4 regions of the Crystallibacter crystallopoietes genome follow, and region 3 is predicted to be linked to each of the others. Evidence: riboswitches for the same ligand, from Rfam matches in the RefSeq annotation. Region 3 holds a riboswitch; each other region holds the start of a gene.
What was found. Region 3 has a riboswitch for S-adenosylmethionine ahead of AC20117_RS08400 (acyl-CoA dehydrogenase family protein). Riboswitches for the same ligand answer to the same signal wherever they lie in the genome.
Positions count from the first base shown of each region.

Region 1: linked by a shared signal. The riboswitch ahead of AC20117_RS21825 (aminotransferase class V-fold PLP-dependent enzyme) and the one ahead of AC20117_RS08400 (acyl-CoA dehydrogenase family protein) in region 3 are both predicted to bind S-adenosylmethionine.
Region 2: linked by a shared signal. The riboswitch ahead of AC20117_RS11125 (hypothetical protein) and the one ahead of AC20117_RS08400 (acyl-CoA dehydrogenase family protein) in region 3 are both predicted to bind S-adenosylmethionine.
Region 4: linked by a shared signal. The riboswitch ahead of AC20117_RS03920 (OsmC family protein) and the one ahead of AC20117_RS08400 (acyl-CoA dehydrogenase family protein) in region 3 are both predicted to bind S-adenosylmethionine.

Region 1 is NZ_CP018863.1:4,743,263-4,747,963, reverse strand. Features, by position in the region: gene AC20117_RS21830 (class I SAM-dependent methyltransferase) at 1-632, opposite strand, end outside; gene AC20117_RS21825 (aminotransferase class V-fold PLP-dependent enzyme) at 785-2,164, opposite strand; SAM riboswitch class IV at 2,206-2,318, opposite strand; gene hisN (histidinol-phosphatase) at 2,433-3,320, opposite strand; gene rsgA (ribosome small subunit-dependent GTPase A) at 3,389-4,492, opposite strand; gene aroA (3-phosphoshikimate 1-carboxyvinyltransferase) at 4,494-4,701, opposite strand, start outside.
Region 2 is NZ_CP018863.1:2,381,714-2,386,414, reverse strand. Features, by position in the region: gene AC20117_RS11140 (MFS transporter) at 1-941, shown strand, start outside; gene AC20117_RS11135 (LysR substrate-binding domain-containing protein) at 1,072-1,992, opposite strand; gene AC20117_RS11130 (PIN domain-containing protein) at 2,045-2,506, opposite strand; gene AC20117_RS23290 (hypothetical protein) at 2,503-2,667, opposite strand; SAM riboswitch class IV at 2,696-2,818, opposite strand; SAM riboswitch class IV at 2,983-3,150, shown strand; gene AC20117_RS11125 (hypothetical protein) at 3,161-3,487, shown strand; gene AC20117_RS11120 (TM0106 family RecB-like putative nuclease) at 3,616-4,701, shown strand, end outside.
Region 3 is NZ_CP018863.1:1,761,283-1,765,983, reverse strand. Features, by position in the region: gene AC20117_RS08405 (MFS transporter) at 1-1,000, opposite strand, end outside; SAM riboswitch class I at 1,094-1,260, opposite strand; gene AC20117_RS08400 (acyl-CoA dehydrogenase family protein) at 1,340-2,554, opposite strand; SAM riboswitch class IV at 2,640-2,753, opposite strand; gene AC20117_RS08395 (CoA-binding protein) at 2,819-3,235, opposite strand; SAM riboswitch class I at 3,328-3,442, shown strand; gene AC20117_RS08390 (cobalamin-independent methionine synthase II family protein) at 3,454-4,665, shown strand.
Region 4 is NZ_CP018863.1:803,328-808,028, forward strand. Features, by position in the region: gene AC20117_RS03910 (APC family permease) at 116-1,462, opposite strand; gene AC20117_RS03915 (DUF1918 domain-containing protein) at 1,795-1,980, opposite strand; gene AC20117_RS03920 (OsmC family protein) at 2,040-2,579, opposite strand; SAM riboswitch class IV at 2,616-2,731, opposite strand; gene AC20117_RS03925 (FMN-binding glutamate synthase family protein) at 2,802-4,523, opposite strand.

The DNA.
Region 1 (4,701 bases), 1.8 Mb from region 3:
CTCGCCCGCAGGTAGTAGCTGCGCGACTTGACCAGTTCCAGCAAGTCGGCGGGCGTCAGTGGATCGGCCCAATGGGTTTCGTGGCCCTCATGCCGGATAAATTCAGGACCGATGAAGGGGCGGAAGTCCGGCCTGTAAACGTCACCGGCATGCATGATCCTCGAGAGCCGGTGGACCCAGGGAATGGAGACATCGAGCTGGTTCCAGATCAAGCCCAGCGTTCCTCCGGGCCTCAGGATCCGGGCAGCCTCCGCGCTCGCCGCCGCCTGATCCACCCAGTGCCAGGCCTGTGCCACGGTCACCAGATCGACGGCGTCATTGTCGATGCCGGTATGTTCGGCCGTCCCCAGTACGATCCGGGCTGCGGGGTAGTTGATTGCCAGTTGCTCCAGCATGTCGGCCGACGGATCCACGGCGGTCACCCGCAGCCCGCGGGCCAGCAGCGCCGCCGTATATTTTCCGGTACCGGCGCCTACATCCGCGGCGTCCCGTGCCGACGGCGGCACCAGCCAATCGACGGCGTCATCGGGGTAGCCGGGACGGACCCGGTCATAATGCGCGCCACCCTGCTGGAAGCTGCTGCCGAACTCCCGGCGCCGTTCGTCGTCCATCCGGGGTCCGCCGCGAACCACTGCCACACTCCTCGTGCACCCTCTGCCCTCTGGCTGGGGCCTCTCCTTGACCTGTCATTGACGCCGCCAGCCGCCCGTGCCCACTGCACAGGCGGCTTCGCAAACGACGGGTCAATTAGATCATGCTCCATCCGGCGTGCAGGGATACGTTCCTAGCCCAAGGAGCACGGCGCCGCCCCGGCGGTTCCCGGCGTCGCCGGTGCCCACTCGGGGAAGGCCCGTGTTTCCACCGCTGGCACCCAGCGTCCGCTCTCGACGACATAGTCGTGGCGCAGGCCGTCGCGGACCAGCGCTGCCACTCCGTCCGCGAGCCGGGCCGCGTCTTCCAAGCGGGACCCCAGCCCGAAGCTGGCACGCAGCGCACCGGACGGCAGCCCGAGGCGGTTGAGCAAGGGATGGGCGCAGAACTTGCCGTCCCGCACGCCGACGCCGTGTTCTGCCGAGAGATACGCGGCGACGAGGCCCGCGTCGTATCCAGCCACCGAGAAATTAACGACGCCGATGGCATCCAGCGGGGTGGCCTCGCCGCTGAAAATCCGGTGCACGGTGACCGAGTCCACCGCCTCCAGCCGCTCGATGAGATACCCACGCAGCACGGACTCATGCTGCTGCCACGCTTCCTCATCCAGTTGCGCGATGTGCTCGGCGGCCCGGGCCAGGGTGGCCGCACCGAGCACATTGGGCGAGCCAGCCTCATGCCGGGCCGGCCCCGTAGTCCAGACCACGCCGTCCAGCCGGACCTGTTTCACCGCGCCGCCGCCAGCCAGATGCGGTGTGCCGGAATCGAGCCAGTCGGCCCGCCCGATGATCGCTCCCGCGCCGAACGGGGCATAGAGCTTGTGCCCGGAGAGGACTACGTAGTCAATGTTGTCCCGGGCAATGTCGAGGCGCCGGTGCGGGGCGAGCTGGGCCGCATCCACCACTACCCGGGCCCCATACCGGTGGGCAAGCCGCGCGGTTTCGGCGATCGGGAATATCTCGCCGGTAACGTTCGACGCGCCGGTGATGGCAACGAGAGCCACCTGGCCACCGGCCAACTCGGCCTCGATGGCTTCGAGGGTGGCGGCAATACTTGGCCGGGCCACCACGCTGCGGTGCGGTACCGCCTGCCAGGGCAGCAGGTTGGCGTGGTGTTCGATGTCCAGGTACAGCACTTCGCCGCCGGCCGGAATGCAGCCGGCCAGCAGGTTCAGGGAGTCGGTGGTGTTGCGGGTGAAGATGACAAGGTCATCGGTCCGCCCGCCGACAAAAGAACGCAGGACGTTGCGTGAATGCTCGTAGACGGAGGTGGAGACCTGGGATGCGTAGCCGGCACCGCGGTGGACGCTCGCGTAGTAGGGGAGCAGCTGCTCCAGATAGGCGGTGACGGAAGCCAGCGCGGGTGCCGACGCGGCGTAGTCCAGATTGGCATAGCGTATGGCGCCGCCGTCCAGCAGGGGAGCGGCGAGTTCTGCCCCGGTAACTTCCTGGAACGGTTGTTCCGCAGCCAGCAGTTCGGGGGACAGGGCGGAGTCGATAACGGTGGTGCTCATATGACCTCATCTGGTGAGGGACCCGTGCCAATGGCAGAGCGGATCCGCGCTTGCCGAACCAGTCAGGAACGGCCAGGTCGTCACCCGGGGCACCCCGCCGCGTGAGGAGGGTTGCCGGCCAGCTAACCGGGGTTTAGCGCTGGCACTCGTGACCTGCCATCGAGATTATTGTCCGGCCGGAGGGGCCGCATCTTTGTTACGGGAACGAAAAGGCGGCCATCCCCGGAATGGGGACGGCCGCCGTCGTAATTCGTCACAAAAGACAGCGTCAGCGCAGGCCGTCCGCCTCCATGGAGGCCTCCGGAGCGGTTTCCGGCAGGGACCCGTCCTCCGGGTGTGCGGCCGGACGCTGGCCGCGCAACTGCGGATTGAGCCGGTAGAGGACCTCGTCGTGCAGCGTGCCGTTCGTGGCCAACGCGTTGCCGCCGAAGGGTCCGTCCTCGCCCTCGAGCGAACTGAACCGTCCGCCGGCCTCGGTCACGATCGGCACGAGGGCCGCCATGTCATAGAGGTTGAGTTCGGGTTCGCAGGCAATGTCGACGGCGCCCTCGGCCACCATGCAGTAGGACCAGAAGTCCCCGTAGGCACGGGTGCGCCAGACGGATTCGGTGAGGCCGAGGAACTCCGGGAAGTTGCCGCGTTCCTGCCAGCCGGTGAGGCTGGAATAGGAGAGGGACGCGTCCTCGAGCCGGTTGACATCGGATACCCGGAGCCGGGTGGCCGCGGACAGCGAACGTCCCATGTAGGCACCGGTTCCGGTCGCGGCCCACCAGCGCTTGCCCAGAGCCGGCGCGCTGACCAGGCCGACCACGGGACGGTCTTCGTCTACCAGCGCGATCAAGGTGGCCCAGACCGGCACCCCGCGGACGAAGTTCTTCGTGCCGTCGATGGGATCGATGATCCAGCGGCGGGAGCCGTGGCCGCTGCTGCCGTATTCCTCGCCGAGGACCGCGTCGCGCGGCCGGGCCCGGGAGAGTTGGCCGCGGATGGCCTCTTCAGCGGCGCGGTCCGCATCCGTGACAGGGGTGAGATCCGGCTTGGTCTCGATTTTCAGGTCCAGCGCCTTGAAGCGGGCCATGGTCTGCGAATCCACGGAATCGGCCATCACATGGGCCAGGCGCAGATCGTCGTTATAGCTTTGAACGTCACGGGTCATAGGCTTCAACTTATCCTTATTTGGCGGCCGGATGCGGGATGTGAAGTCCCTGACCGACGACGGCGGTGCTACTGGAACCCGAGTTCCTTCGCCTGGGCGCGTTCTTCCGTTCCCAGCAAACGGCGCAGCGAGGCCAGCCGTGCCGGGCCGGATTCGCCGGCCTGCCCGGAGGCCACCCAGGCGTCCACGCCGCAGTTGACGGCATGGTCGTCGTGCTTGCAGCCCCGCTCGCAGTCCGCCGTCCCGGGCTCCAAATCGGGAAAAGCGGAAATGATCCGGTCCGGGTCCACGTGGGCCAGTCCAAAAGAACGGATGCCGGGCGTGTCGATGATCCAGCTGCCAGCCGGAGCGTCGGCCAGCTTCAGGGCCAGCGCCGAGGAGGAGGTATGCCGGCCCCGCCCGGTCACCGCGTTGACTCCCCCCGTGGCGCGCTCCGCCCCCGTGAGGGCATTGACCATGGTGGACTTGCCCACGCCCGAATGGCCGAGCATGACGCTGACCATCCCATCCAGATAGCCACGGAGCGCCGCTACGGCGTCACGGTCGAGACGGGCAGACAGCCCGTCGGCGGACCGTGCATCCACCCCGGAGCCCTCCGTGCCGGCCGTCCGGCTGACGATCACGGGCAGGTCCAGGTGCCGGTAGTTGGAGAGCAGTTCTTCGGGATCCTTGACGTCCGCTTTGGTGACGCACAGCAGCGGGCTGATACCGGCGTCGTACGCCGCTACCAAGGCGCGGTCGATGAAACCGGTGCGCGGCTCGGGGTTTGCGGCGGCCACGACGATGACCAGCTGGTCTGCATTGGCGACGACTACCCGCTCCACGGGATCTGTATCGTCGGCGCTGCGGCGCAACAGCGTCCGGCGTTCCTCAATCCGGACCAGCCGGGCCAACGTATCCGGCTCACCGGTAATGTCACCGACGAGCGCTACGAAGTCGCCGGCCACCACCGGACTGCGACGAAGCTCCCGGGCACGGGCGGCGACAACCACCCGTTCCCGGGCAGTGTCTTCATCGACGACCGCGGTGTAGCGGCCGCGGTCCACGGTGATGATCCGCCCGATGACGGCGTCTTCGTGGGCAGGCCGTTCCTTGGTACGCGGACGCGAGCCGCGCTTGTTGGGACGGATGCGGACATCGGACTCGTCCCACGTACGGTTGCCGCGCACCACCTTAGAGCGCTCCCGCCTCGGACTGGCGGACGGAAGTCTCGAACAGGTCCTGCCATAGCCGCGGGAACTCGGGCATGGTCTTGGCCGTGGTGCCGATGTCTTCGACTTCCACGCCCTCGACTGCCAGCCCGATAATGGCTCCGGCGGTGGCCATCCTGTGGTCCTCATATGAATGGAAGACCCCGCCATGCAGTGGCCTCGGACGGATG
Region 2 (4,701 bases), 620 kb from region 3:
TGCTGCTGCGGCTTGTCCAGGGACTCGCCGTCGGCGGTGAATGGGGCGGAGCCATGCTGGTTGCCCTCGAGCACGCCCCGGCCAAGCGCCGCGGTTTCGCCGCCAGCTTCGCCAATATGGGCGGTCCCGCCGGCGCCGTGCTGGCCACGCTGACCGTTTCGGCCTTCTCCACCCTGCCCGAGGAAGCGTTCATGAGCTGGGGCTGGCGGATTCCGTTCCTGCTGAGCCTCGTGCTGATCGCCGTGGGCCTGGTCATCCGGCTCAAGGTTGCCGAGACACCGCTGTTCCTGGAACTCGAAGCCACCGCGGAAAAGAAGAAGATCCCGTTCGTCGAGGTCGTCACCAAGTACCCGAAGAACCTGGTGCTGGGCGTACTGGCCGGCATGAGCTCCTACACCGTGCAGGGCCTGATGACGGTGTGGGCCGTCTCCTACATCATCGAAGCGGGCGTGGACACCACCTCGGTCCTCAACATCAAGGCCGTCGGCGCCACCCTGACCATCGTGGCCATCTGGTTCGCGGCCCGCCTGAGCGATAAGTACGGCCGCAAGCCGGTCATGCTGGCCGGCATGATCGCCGGCGCCGTCCTGGCCTACCCCATCCTGTGGCTGCTGCAGACCGACACGCTGTGGGGCTTCGCCATCGGCCTGTTCCTGGCCAACGGCATCATCCAGGGCGTCATCTTCGGCCCGTTCGGTGCCTTCGTGGCCGAGCTCTTCCCCACCCGGATGCGCTACACGGGCGCCTCGCTGACCTACCAGTCTTCCTCGACCCTCGGCGCGGGCTTCACGCCGATGATCGTCTCCGGTCTGGTCATCGTCGCCGGCGGGGAGCTGTGGCTGGTCGGCCTGGTCTGGCTCCTGTCCTTCGTTGTGGCGGCCGTCTGTGTGCTGGCCACCAAGGAAGGCAAGAACATGGACCTGAGCAGTGAAATGAAATAAAAGTACGACGACGGCGGTGCCGGTTCCTGCGGGAGCCGGCACCGCTTGGTTAAGCGGCGTTTCGGTTAGCGGCGTTTCGGCTCAGCCGCTTCCGGTTCAGCCGCCCGGTCAGCCCGGCCTCCTCCCTGCTCTACCGCCCCGCTGCCCCGTCGCCAGCGCCGACGCTCTGGGCGCAATAATCCATCAGCGCGGTCAAGCGCCGGCTTAACCGCTGGCGCCCCGGGTAGGCGAAACAGATGTCGCTGTGGCCAATATGCCCGTCGATGGGAACGCAGACCAGCGGCAAGCCTTCGTAGCTGACATCCAGCGGAGGCCGCTGGACCAGGACCGTATAGCCCAGTCCACGGGCCACCATCCCGCGCACAGCTTCAAAACTGGTCGACCGCCAGGCAATTTTCGGGTCGAGCCCGGCGTCGCGCAGGTTCGGCAGCTGGTTATCGCGCACCGAGGGAATGTCCAGCAGCACCATGTCGTCCGAGGCGAGCTCCGGCAGGGCGATCTTCGCGCGGCCGGCCAACCGGTGCTCCGCCCCCAGCAGGATATAGGGCCGGCCTTCCTTGATCACCCGCATTTCCGCGCCGCCGGTGACATGCCGCGTGTGGGTCAGCACGGCGTCGAGCCTGCCCTCCAGCATCTGCAGCTGCAGCTCGTCGGCCGCTCCTTCGGTGATGGTGAGCTCCAGTTTGGGATTCGGTGCCGCGAAACCCGCCGTCATCAACGGGACCCAGAAAGCCGAGAGCGTGGTGTAGCAGCCGATCGCCAGCGGCCCGGCCAGCTCGCCGTGCCGCTCCTCGATCCGGGCCTGGATCTCCTCGGCTTCGCGCAGGAGCACCTGCGCGTCCTTCAGGAAGCCCCGCCCGGCGGTGGTCAGGGTAATGCCTTTCGCCTTCCGCCGGACGATCAGCTGGGTCCCGACGGCCTTTTCCAGCTCGTTGATGGCCAGCGACATTCCCGCCTGCGACACATGGCAGGCCTGTGCGGCGCCGCTGATGGAGCCGGACTCCGCGACGGCCACGTAGTACTGGATCTGGCGCAAGGTGTACCGGAACATAAGGAAAGCCTATCCAGTTGCGCCCGCTTCCACAGTTACCCTGGCTAGCGAACTACCCGGGCTTATGGTCCGGAGCCGGGGTCTGCGCCACGGCGTACCGGCCCACTTGCCACGGATCGATGGCCGGCACGGCAAGCTTGCTGTAGCCGGCAACGTTGCGGGACACCACCGTCAGGCAGTACCGGACGGCCGTGGCCGCGATCAGCGACTCCACCGCCGGAACATCCGGGCGGCTGGACATTGGCCCCCAGACCGTCGCGACCTTCAGGTCCACCGGCAGGATGAAGCCATCAAAGCGCTTGGTCAGCTCCGCAAGCCAGCGGCCGTCGTCGTTGTTTGACGCTGTTTCCTGCTGGGCGTGCGCGGCTCGCAGTTCCCCAACGGTCAACGCGGAGATGAAGATGCGCAGGTGTCGGCGCTGCTGCAGGAAATCGACGACGGCGGCGTGCGGCTCGGCGCTACGCACCTCCGTCACCACATCCGTATCAAGCAGCAGGCCGGCTTGCTCCCTCACGAGCCCGGGTTGATCGGGCCGGCGGCAGCAGACCTGGCGGCGGCAGCGCGGCCGGTGCGCAGGAGGAAATCAACAAAATCCTCCCGGGCGGCTGCTACTTGCTCGTAGTCATTGAGGCTCATTACGCGCAGATCCTGGCGCGCAGGGGAAATACTGGTCATGAAAAACGGTGCCGGGCACCGGTCCTTTCGCGTGCTCTTGCCCGCACCATCTGCCAACGGCGAATGCAGGCCGCTTCGTCATCCGAACCACCCAGAGAGCGTGGGGTTGGTATGCGGCCAAGTCGGAGCTTAGCGACCGCAGTTCCTGAAGCTGTTGAGAGTATGCCACGGGTTTGGCACCTGCGTCACGCACTGTTGTTCATGCTGTGTAACAGGACGAGAACCAGCGACTTGGAGCGACATCTTGCCCAATCCGAATGTTTACCTGTGGGCAATCGTTTGGCTATCTGCGTCCGTGACCATATAGTAGGAGTGCTTCACGAGATGTGACGGGCAACACAGTCGGCTAGCCGGTGGTGTTGCAAAGGCTCCGACCGGTCACGCACCAACCCCATGTTCGTGGGTGGTTCGGATGACGAAGCGGCCTGCATATTCGCAGAACGACGAGGTTCTAAGGGGGACCCGTGCGGGCAAGAACTATCGAGAGAACGAAATGATGAATACATACTCAACAGCACACGACCGCAACCACACCGACCAGGCCGCGAGCCTTCCGGACGAAAGCATCTTTGACGAATGGGTGGATGTCCGGATCCACATTGAAGCCGAGCTCAGCCTGGTGCAGTTCTGCCAGCAGGGCGTACAGAAGATGTTCTACTCAGAGGACATCGACGCTGTACAAAAGGCCGCCCTGGACTCCGACGGCACCGCCCAGTGGTGCGAGAAGTACGCAAAACTGCTCATTCCCAGCACCCGCAGCGGCGCTGGCAACCGCTTCTTTTCGCTGGTGCGGATGGAAATGGACCCCGCGGACAGGTAACCGCCGCAATATCGTCATAAGTTGTCAGACCGGGCTGGTAGAAGTTAATTACGTCTATCAACATCGCGGACGCCGGAAATCAACTCAGGGATTCCGGCGCCGGCGGCACCGTCAGCCCGGGAGGCCTTGTGTTCCTGCTTGAATCCGAATCAGCCGGTGCCGAACCGGAGCTGGTCTTCACTGCCAGTGACCTGGTGGTCGCCGCCGGCTGCGAGTACCAGCTGCTGCGGAAGCTGGACGAGAAGCTGGGCCGCACGCCCAAGGCCGTCTTCGCTCCGGACGAGATGCTGGAGCGGACGGCCGTGCTCGGCGATGTCCATGAGCACCGGGTGCTGCAGGAATTCAAGGACCGGTTCGGGGTCGGCGTTGTGGAGATTGCCGAAACCACCGGCTACACCCGCCCGGAGCTCACCGCCAAGCATGCCGAATCCATTGCAGCCCTGGAGACCGGGGCGGACGTTGTGTTCCAGGCATCCTTTTTTGACGGCACCTTCCACGGCCGCTCGGATTTCCTCGTGAAGGAGAACGACGGCGGGACGTTGCGTTACGCGGTGTATGACACCAAGCTGGCCCGCCACGCCAAGGTGACCGCCCTGCTGCAGCTTGCCGCCTACGGCGACCAGCTCGCCAAAGCCGGAATCACGCCCTCCCCCACGGTCACGCTGGTGCTGGGAAACGGCGTGCACAGCAACCACAGCCTGACGGACATCCTGCCCGCCTTCAAGGAACGCCGGGCCCGGTTCCTGGCCATCACCGGCCAGCACCGCGGGCAGCCGGATGCGGTGGCCTGGAATGACGAACGCTATACGGCCTGCGGCCGCTGCGATTACTGCTCGGAGCAGGTCAAACTGCACCGGGACCTGCTGATGGTTTCGCACATGAGCACCACCCGCCGGCGGCAACTGATGGCAGACGGGATCCGCACCATCGACGATTTCGCCGCCATGCCGCTGCCAGCGGGCGAAGGTTCCGGCGGGACGTTGGCCAGGCTGCGGGACCAGGCGCGGATGCAGACCGGTGTCCAGGAGCCGGACGGATCGGTCGAGTTCACGGACAAAGACGGCGAACCCCATAAGGTCGCCTACAGGGTCTTGGAGCAGAACGCCCTGGCCGCGCTCCCCCGCCCCAGCGAGGGTGACATTTTCTTCGACTTCGAGGGGGATCCGCTCTGGCAGGATGCCGCCGGCGTCTGGGGCCTTGAGTACCTGTTCGGC
Region 3 (4,701 bases):
ACACCCCGCTGTCGAGCAGCCAGAAGAACGGGATGACGGCCACGGCGCTGCTGATTGCCCCGAAGAGGTAGACCCTGCGCCGGCCGATGACATCTGACAGCCAGCCCCACAGCGGGACGGTGACCAGGCCCAGCGCGGACGCGATCAGCACGGCGGCCAGGCCGGTGTTGCGGTCCGTACCGGAGACTTGGGTCAGGTACGTCAGGATAAAGACGGTGTAGACGTAGTAGAAGGCGTTCTGCGCAATGCGGAGGCCGGTAGTGAGCGCAACCTGCCGCGGGTGGGTCTTGATGCTTTCCAGCACCGGGCGGTCAGCGACCTTCTCTACCTGCTGCACACGCTTGAACTCTGCGCTGTCTTCGACAGACAACCGGATCACCAGTCCGACGGCGACCAGCAGCAAGCTGGCCACGAATGGGATCCGCCAGCCCCAGGCCAGGAACTGTTCGTTGGTCATGGAGTTCTCCAACACCAGCAGCACGCCCGTGGCCAGCAGCATGCCGGAAGTGGGCCCGAGCTGTGTGGCGCTGCTGGTCAGTCCGCGGCGCTTCGGCTTGGCGTGCTCCACCGTCATCAGGGCCGCACCGGCCCATTCGGCCCCGTAGCCGATGCCCTGGAGAACACGCAGCAGCAGCAACAGTACGGGGGCGACCCAGCCGATCTGTGCGTAGATCGGCAGCAGGCCGATGGCGGTAGTGGCCAGACCGGTCAGCAGCAGCGAGGCAACAAGCACGGTCTTGCGACCGATCCGGTCACCGAAGTGGCCGCCGAGAATGCCGCCGACCGGACGGGCGACGAAGCCGACGGCATAGGTGGCGAAGGCGGCGATGGTGCCGACCAGCGGTTCGGCCGGGGCGAAGAACAATGGCCCGAAAACGGTGGCCGCCGCGAGCCCGTACAGGACAAAGTCATAGCCTTCGATCGTCGTGCCGATGAAGCTGGCTACGGCGACCTTCGTGGTCATTTTCTTCGGCGGGGAAGGGTTTGTGGTGGTGCTCATTACTGTCTCTCCTGTGGCGTCAGCCGAGAAGATGCAGCGCACATCCGATCGGACCACGGCGGAAGGCAGTGGGAAGGACCGGTTGAGGCGCTTACTCCATCGGTCCTGGCAGTAGCACCCTACGGAACAGGTCTTACTGCGCTTGTTCGGCGCAGCCCTCGACAAGTTCCTTGTTATCAGCGCGAATCCAGGGAGATTCGTCGTGACCAGGGTTGCTGCGGCGTCATAGAGCCAGGTCTCTCAGCCGCTCGGGATGGTTACACGTTCAGTGTGGGGCCAGTCACCGGTCCACGAAAAAGCGGTCCGTCACATGCCGTAACCCGCCTCACAGTGGAAAGGCTAGACTGCCGCGGTTCGGCGTTCCGCATCGGCGCCGGCAACACCGATGGTCCAGACATAGGGCGGTTCCGTGGCGTTGACCTCCCAGTCGCCGACGATCCGCGACTTGTAGATGAACGGGTTGTGCGTGGCCACGGTCCGGGCGTTGCGCCAGTGCCGGTCCAGCGCTTTCCCCGTGCTGGTCGACGAGGCACCCAGCACATTGAACAGGGCTCCCGCCGCGTCGGGCACCAGAGCGCTCAGCACAATCTGCGCCTGGCCGGATTCAAGTTCGATGGCGATGTTGGCCGCCTTTTCGGCGTCGTCGTTCTGCAATCTTGAAGCGAAGACCCGGTCGAGGGTCTGAGCTACGCGCAGGGTGGTGGCTTCCGCGGCGTAGGCCTTGGCGCTGATTTCGCCGACAACCTGCAGAATCTGGGCGTCGTTGCGCACCAGCGGGGCGTTGCCATGGCCGAAGACGCGCTTCCGCTCGCGCACGTTCGCCGCGACGTCGGTGACCACGGCCTTGGCGATGCCGGCCAGGCTGACCAGCAGGATGTGCTGGTAGAGGGCGGTCTGGTAGGGGAAGCGGTCGGCGAAGGCGGAGACGTTGGCGGGGCCCACTTCGGCGTCGGTGAACACCGTGGTCCCGCTGCCCGTGAGCCGCTGGCCGAAGCCGTCCCAGTCGTCGAAGGTCTCCACGCCGGCGGTCTTGGTGGAAATGATGACGGAGACGTCGGTGCCGTCAGGGCGTTTGGCCGTCACGTCGATCCAGTCGGCGAAGATGGTGCCGGTGGTGTAGAACTTGCGCCCGTTCAGCACGAGCTTGCCGCCGGCCTCGTCCAGCACAGTGCCGGTGCCGCCGACGCCCGGCTCGGTCCACGCGTTGCCGGCCAGCTGGCCGTTGGCGAAGCGCTGCAGCCAGACGCTGCGGTCTTCGCGGTGGTGGTGGTAGAGGTGTTCTTCCGTCAGGGCGATGTGCGCGCGCAGGGCCTGCGGGATGTTGCTGTCGGCCGCGGCAAGCTCGATGAGCAGCTGGGTGAATTCTTCCCAGTTCAGGCCGTCCCCGCCGAATTCCGCGGGGATGCGGGCGGCGCCGAAGCCGGCTTCCTTCAGCCAGCCGATTTGCTCGAACGGCAGTTCCCTGGCCTGTTCACGGTCCAGTGCACCGGCGGCGATGCGGGCGAAGATCGGCCGGTACTTGGCGGCGGCCGTTGCGAATACGTTATCGGACATGATGTGCTCCTGGGGCAGAGGCTCCCGCCTGCCTGCGGCGCGCAACAACCACGTAGATTCGAGGTAAGGGGACGCAGCCGGGAGGGGGCCGTACTTGCCGGACACGGTTTGTGCGCGGCCAGATCCTCATCTGGGGCACCCCACTACGGGAGAGGGTTGCCGCCCAACCAGCCAGAGCTTGTCGTTGGGACTCTTGATCTTGGAGTTCAGTATGCCGAGGAGCCGGGCTCCCCGAAACAAAGATGAAGTTATGTGAATGCGGGGCTACAAACCGAGGTACGGCGCCTCGATTTTCGGGCAGGTATCCATCACGACGTCGAGCCCGGCGGCCTTGGCCCGTTCCGCCGCGGCTTCGTCGATCACGCCGAGCTGCAGCCACACGGCCTTCGCCCCGACCTCAATCGCCTGGTCCACCACAGGCCCGACCTTGTGCGAGTTCACAAAGCAGTTCACCACGTCGATCTCGCCGGGAATCTCCGCCAGCTTCTTGTACCCCTTCTGCCCGTGGACGTCGTCGCCCTTGAGGCTGACCGGAATGATCTCCATGCCCAACCGGTCCATCATGTAGCGGGACACACTCAGCGCCACGCGACGCGGGTTGTTGGAGAGGCCTACCACGGCCCAGCGCGCCGGGGTGCTCAGGAGCCGCTTGATGACTTCGGGATCATTCTGATGCGCCATGCCGCCAGCCTACCTGCGTCACATTCACTCGGGAATGCCAGGCCGCGGTAGGCGGACTTGCGCCGGCAACTCCAAATGCCATTTAGTGGGAGGACCCATCCCGAGCGGCCGAGAGACCTGGATCGATGAAGCCGCAGCAACCCGCCCCCTTGCACAAGCCGTCAGGCTGACCACGGGCAACGGTGCTACTGCCAGGACCGATGGAAAGGAACTCCACCATGTCCTCAAACACCGACCACATCCGCGTCACCCACGCCGGTTCGTTGCCGCGGACGCCGGAGCTGCTGGCCGCCAACGAGTCCAAGGATGCCAACGGAATTACCCCGGAATTCCTGGACCTGCTCGAAACTTCGGTGATCGACGTCGTCGCCCGCCAGCGGAACCTGGGCATCGATATACCGAACGACGGCGAGTACGGGCACGCCATGGCGAGCTCCGTTGATTACGGCGCCTGGTGGAACTACTCCTTCGCGCGCCTGGGCGGACTGGAGCCGACCAATGTGGACCGCTGGGCCGATGCCGAAGTGCGCCGCTCCTCCCCCGGCAACATTGTGCTCACATCCTTCCCGGACCGGCGCGACCGGCAGAAGTTCAATGACGCCTACAACGATCCGTCGTCGGGCATTCTGGCGCACCGCAAGTCCGTCACGCAGCCGAAGATCGCCGGGCCGCTGACCTACACCGGGCATGACCTGGTGCAGTCGGATGCAACCAACCTGAAGAAGGGCCTCGACGCCGCCGGGCTGTCCGAGGGTTTCGTGGCCGCGCTGTCCCCGGGCTCCTGCGCCCGCGTGGCCAATGAGTACTACAAGACGGACGAAGAGCTGCTGTACGCCTGCGCCGATGCCATGCGTGAGGAATACAAAGCGATTATCGACGCCGGCCTGACGGTCCAGCTCGATGACCCGTCCCTGGCGGAGAGCTGGGACCAGATCAACCCGGAGCCCAGTCTGGAGGACTACCTGAAGTTCATCCAACTGCGCGTCGAGGCCACCAAATGGGCGCTGCGCGACCTGCCGCAGGAGCAGATCCGGCTGCACGTCTGCTGGGGCTCCTGGCACGGCCCGCACACGACCGACATCCCGTTCGCGGACATCATCGATTCCGTGCTGCAGATCAACGCCGGCGCGTATTCCTTCGAGGCCGCCAATGTCCGGCACGAGCACGAGTGGCGCATCTGGGAAGACACCAAGCTGCCCGAGGGCAAGTCCATCATTCCCGGCGTGGTCTCCCATGCGACCAACGTCGTCGAGCATCCCGAACTGGTGGCGGACCGGATTGAGCGCTTCGCCCGCCTGGTGGGCCGCGAAAACGTCATCGCCTCCACCGACTGCGGCCTGGGCGGACGCGTGCACCCGCAGATCGCGATCGCCAAGCTCGAGGCGCTGGGCCAGGGCGCGGAGCTCGCCACCAAGCGCCTCTGGAAGTAGTCTCCCCGGCAATCTGCGCGGCTGCCTCCCGCTGGC
Region 4 (4,701 bases), 960 kb from region 3:
GCCTTTCGTCCCCGACCCGGCACCTTGCCGGCACGGGGACGAAAGGCGGCCACCGCCGTCGTTGTCTTGCTGTCAGTGCAGCATATGCTGCCTCAGCGCGAGTAAGCGTGCTTCATCAGCGCGAGCGGACCCGCTCCAACACGTGCTCTTCCGCCAGCGGTCCGGCCTTGATACCGGCGGGCACCCGGAAGAAGTAGACCAGCCCGATGACCCACCACAGGCCGAAGAGGATCCACGGCTCTATGCCCAGCTGAGCCGGCATCCCCGGCATGTACAGGCTGAACAAGGCCACACCCAGCACGGCCGCGGCGATGCCGATCGCGATGCCGCCCTTGCCCTTGCCGCCGATCCGTAGCGGCCGGTCCATCTGCGGTTCGCGGCGGCGCAGGATCAGGAAGGAAATCGCCACCATGGTGTAGGCCAGCACGATGCTCGGCGCACCGGAGTCTACCAACCAGACCAGCATCTCCACACCGAAGAACGGCGCCAGGAAGCTCAGCGCGCCGATGAACAGCAGGGCATTATGAGGGGTGCCGTACTTGGGGTGCAGCTTGCCGAACCAGGCCGGCAGCATCCCGGAGCGCGCCAGCGAGAACATCAGCCGGGACGCGCCCAGCAGCAGCGAGTTCCACGAGGTGAGGATGCCCGCGATACCGCCGGCGATCAGCACCTTGGCCATCATGTCCGAGCCGAACATCGCGCCCACGGCGTCCGCCGTCGCGATGTCCGTCCCGGCCAGCTCGCTGGCCGGCATGGCCGACGACGTGGTCAGCACCACCATGACATACCAAATGGTGGCCAGGATGACCGAGACCACCACGAGCCGGCCGATCTGGCGGGCCGGAATGTTCACTTCCTCCGCGGACTGCGGAATCACGTCGAACCCGATGAAGAGGAACGGCACCACCACGAGCACCGCGAAGAAACCGGTCATACCGCCGTTGAAGAACGGTTCCATGTTGGAGATCTCGCCGCCGGTGAAGGCGCCGGCGATCATGACCAGGCCGATGGCCAGCAGGAACAGCACCACGAAGGTCTGCACAATGCCGGCTTCCTTCACACCGCGGATGTTGATCCAGGTAATAACGACGGCGGCAACGGCACCTACCAGCGCCCACGTCAGGTGGACGTCGAAACCGGCGACGTTCCAGAGCTTGACCTGGCTGAGGTTGGGAAAGATATATTGGACGGTCCGCGGGAGCGCCACCGCTTCGAAGGCCACGATGGTCACGTAGCCGCCGATGATGGCCCAGGAACCGATGAAGGACGGGCGCGGGCCCATCGCGCGCATGATGTAGTTGTGCTCGCCGCCGGCCTTGGGCATCGCCGCGCACAGCTCGGCATAGGTCAGCCCGACCACGGCCATGATGATGCCGCCCGCAAGCATGGCCGTCACCGAGCCCATGGTTCCGGCGGACTCCAGCCAGCCTCCGGTCAGGACCACCCAGCCGAAGCCGATCATGGCCCCGAAGCCCAGGGCGAGGACGTCGAAGCGCCCCAGTACTTTCTTTAGTGAGGGTTCGGATTCGTGTTGTGACACAGCCACGCCGATGCCCCTTTCTCGTTCAGATGCCGTTCAGGCATGGGAAATTGCCGGCGACGCGAGGGTGGCGCCGATCACGGCAAGAGTAACTGCACGACATTACTACGATGTTTCGCCCTGAAACGGCCATGTTGCGTTGGCTGCGTCTTATTGCCCAGCGCGGCCGGCGCTGGACAGTGCTGAGGGCGGCAGCATGAGCATGCTGCCGCCCTCAGTCAGCTATCGGCTGGTGCGGGCTGTGCGGCCCGCGGCTAGGGGTTGTGCTGGACTACGAAATCCCCACCGGGGAAGACCACGGATTCGTGGCCGTCGTCGAACCGCACGAAGTACGGAGGAGCGCCGTCATCTCCCCTGACCTCGACGATTTCCCCGTGCCGGTCGGACGACTCGACGGTCCGGCCGCGGACAATGATCCTGTTGCCTGGCGATGCCTTCATCGTGAATTACCTCCTGGCCCTAGGGTACGAGGGACCGCGCCGAAGGGGAATAGCCGGAGCTACTTCTTGAAGACCTCGGCGCTGACCGGAGTGGGATTGGCGAAGAGATCCAGCACCGGGCAGTGCGCGTCTACCGTGCGGCGCAGCTCCTCGTAGCGTTCCTGCGTTTCGGGGCCGTTGATGTTCACGCTCAACCGCACCGCGCTGAAGCCGGGGCGCACACTCCGATCGGCGCCGAACAGGCCCTGCACGTCCAGATCGCCCTCGGCGTCGATGCTGATCTCGTCGAAACGGATGCCTAGCTGGTGTGCGTACAGCCGGTAGACCACTACCTGGCATGAAGCCAGGGCGCCCAGCGCGTACTCCACCGGGCTGGCAGCGGTATCCTCGCCGGCCAGGCCCGCCGGTTCGTCAACGGAAAACTCGTGTTTGCCCGCGGTGACACGGGTGGCCACCGGGCCGGTTCCCTGGCCTGCCACCTTGAACGTCAGCTTGGCGTTGGCGGTGTCTTCAGCGATCTTGCCGGTCCAGAAGGCGCCGGCCTCATCCAGACGGGTGGCACGATCTTCGGCCAGGTCGCGGAGAGCTGTTTCAGTCATGGTTGAATCCTTCCTGTCGGCGCACGCCGGAGCAGGGCGCCATACTTACGCCTCCCGTTTGGGCCGGCGTCGAATCTTCACCTGGGGCACCCCGCTACAGCTACGAGGGTTGCCGTCCAACCGGCCAGGGCCGAAGGTTGGAACTCTTGATTCTGTGTCCGATTCTGCATGGTGCAGCACGGTACGTTCAACCGTTTTGTAACACGAGGACTTCTATAGTTCCTAGCGGCCCAGCTCGCCTTCGGGCCGGCCAACCTGGCCTTCGGGCTGGTGTTTGTCGCCGGGGATCCGGGCCCGGTCATACTCCGGACTGCCGGGTACGGGCTCCGTCTTGTGTTCGTCCTCGGCTGGCTTCTTGGGCGGTTCGCGGAAGTAGTCAGCGTTGGCCAGGTTCCAGTCTTCGCTCCAGCCGCGGGGAGGATCCTTGAGCAGTTCGCCGGGCTCCATCCAGTTGTAGATGTTCTCGTAGGAGCGCGTGGTCAGATGGTCCACGCGGCGCCGAAGCATCCGCGGCGAGACCTCGTCCGGGGATTTGCAGCCCATCGACGCCATGATCTGGACGCTCTCGTCCACAGTGAGCTTCTGGTAGTTGAAAACGCGCTGGCCCTTGTCCTCGACGTTGAGCGCGCGCACCAGCCGCGGGTTCTGCGTGGCCACGCCCACCGGGCATTCGTTGGTATGGCATTTCTGCGCCTGGATGCAGCCGGTGGCCATCATCATGGTCCGCGCGCTCATGGTGAAGTCCGCGCCTTCGATCAGGCGCTTGACGATGTCCGAGCCGGAGGCGACCTTCCCCGCGGCGGCAATGCGGACGCGCTCCCGCAGCCCCACGCCGACCAGGGCGTTGTGCACCAGCATCAGGCCCTCCGTCAGCGGCGTGCCCACGTTGTCCTGGTACTCCAGCGGCGCCGCGCCGGTGCCGCCTTCGGAACCATCGACGACGATGAAATCCGGCGTCACCTTCTCCTCCAGCATCGCCTTGCAAATGGCGAGCACGTCCACCCGCGAGCCCACGCACAGCTTGAAGCCGATGGGCTTTCCATCGGAAAGCTCGCGCAGCTGCTTGACGAAGCGGATCAGTTCCCGCGGCGTGCCGAAGGCGCTGTGGCTGGCAGGCGACACGCAGTCGACGCCCATCTCCACGCCGCGGGCTTCGGCGATCTCCGGGGTGACTTTAGAACCCGGCAGGACACCGCCCAGACCGGGCTTGGCCCCCTGCGAAAGTTTGATGCTGATGCCCTTGACCTCGGGACGCGCCGCCTTCGGGATGAAGGCTTCTGGGCTGAAGTGTCCGTCTTTGTCCCGCGCGCCGAAGTAGCCTGAACCTATCTCCCAGATCAGGTCGGCACCGTATTCGAGGTGGTACTTCGTCAGGCCGCCTTCACCGGTTTCCTGCACAAAACCGCCGAGCGCCGCACCCTTGTTCATCGCGAGCACGGCATTCTTCGACAGCGAGCCGAAGCTCATGGAAGAGACGTTGAACAGCGAAATATCGTAGGGCTGCCTGCAATCAGGCCCGCCCAAGGGTATCCGGGGATGCTGCTTGGGTGGCGCCACCGGAGCGGTGGAATGGATCAGGTATTCGTAGCCGATCTGGTTCACTTCGCGCTCCGTGCCGAAGGCCTTGTGGCTGTTCTCGCCCTTGGCACGCGCATACACCAGCGACCGCACATCGCGGTTGAACGGCTTTCCGTCCACGTTCCGCTCGACAAAGTACTGCTGGATTTCCGGCCGGATGGATTCCAGCACGTACCGCATATGCCCCAGGATGGGGTAGTTCCGCAGGATCGAGTGCCGGGTCTGGACCACGTCCCAGATCCCGATCACCAAGAGCGCAACAACGACGGCGGCCAGCACCCACCAGCCAACGGAGCCGAACGACGCGGCCACGATGGTAATAAAGCCCAGCACCGCAAGAACAACAAAAACCAAAAAGCGTGCCATGGCCCGAGTCTACGACCGACGCCGAAGGAACCGGACGGATCAGGCGGATTCGTCCGGTTCCGGGCGTAGGCACGGCTCAGGCACAGCGCTCAACCTTGACCGTCAGGCGCAGCAGTCGGCTGGCTGCCGCCCAGCCGGTGCGGGTGCCGATAGCGCTCCCCGCCTCAGCCGTGGCATC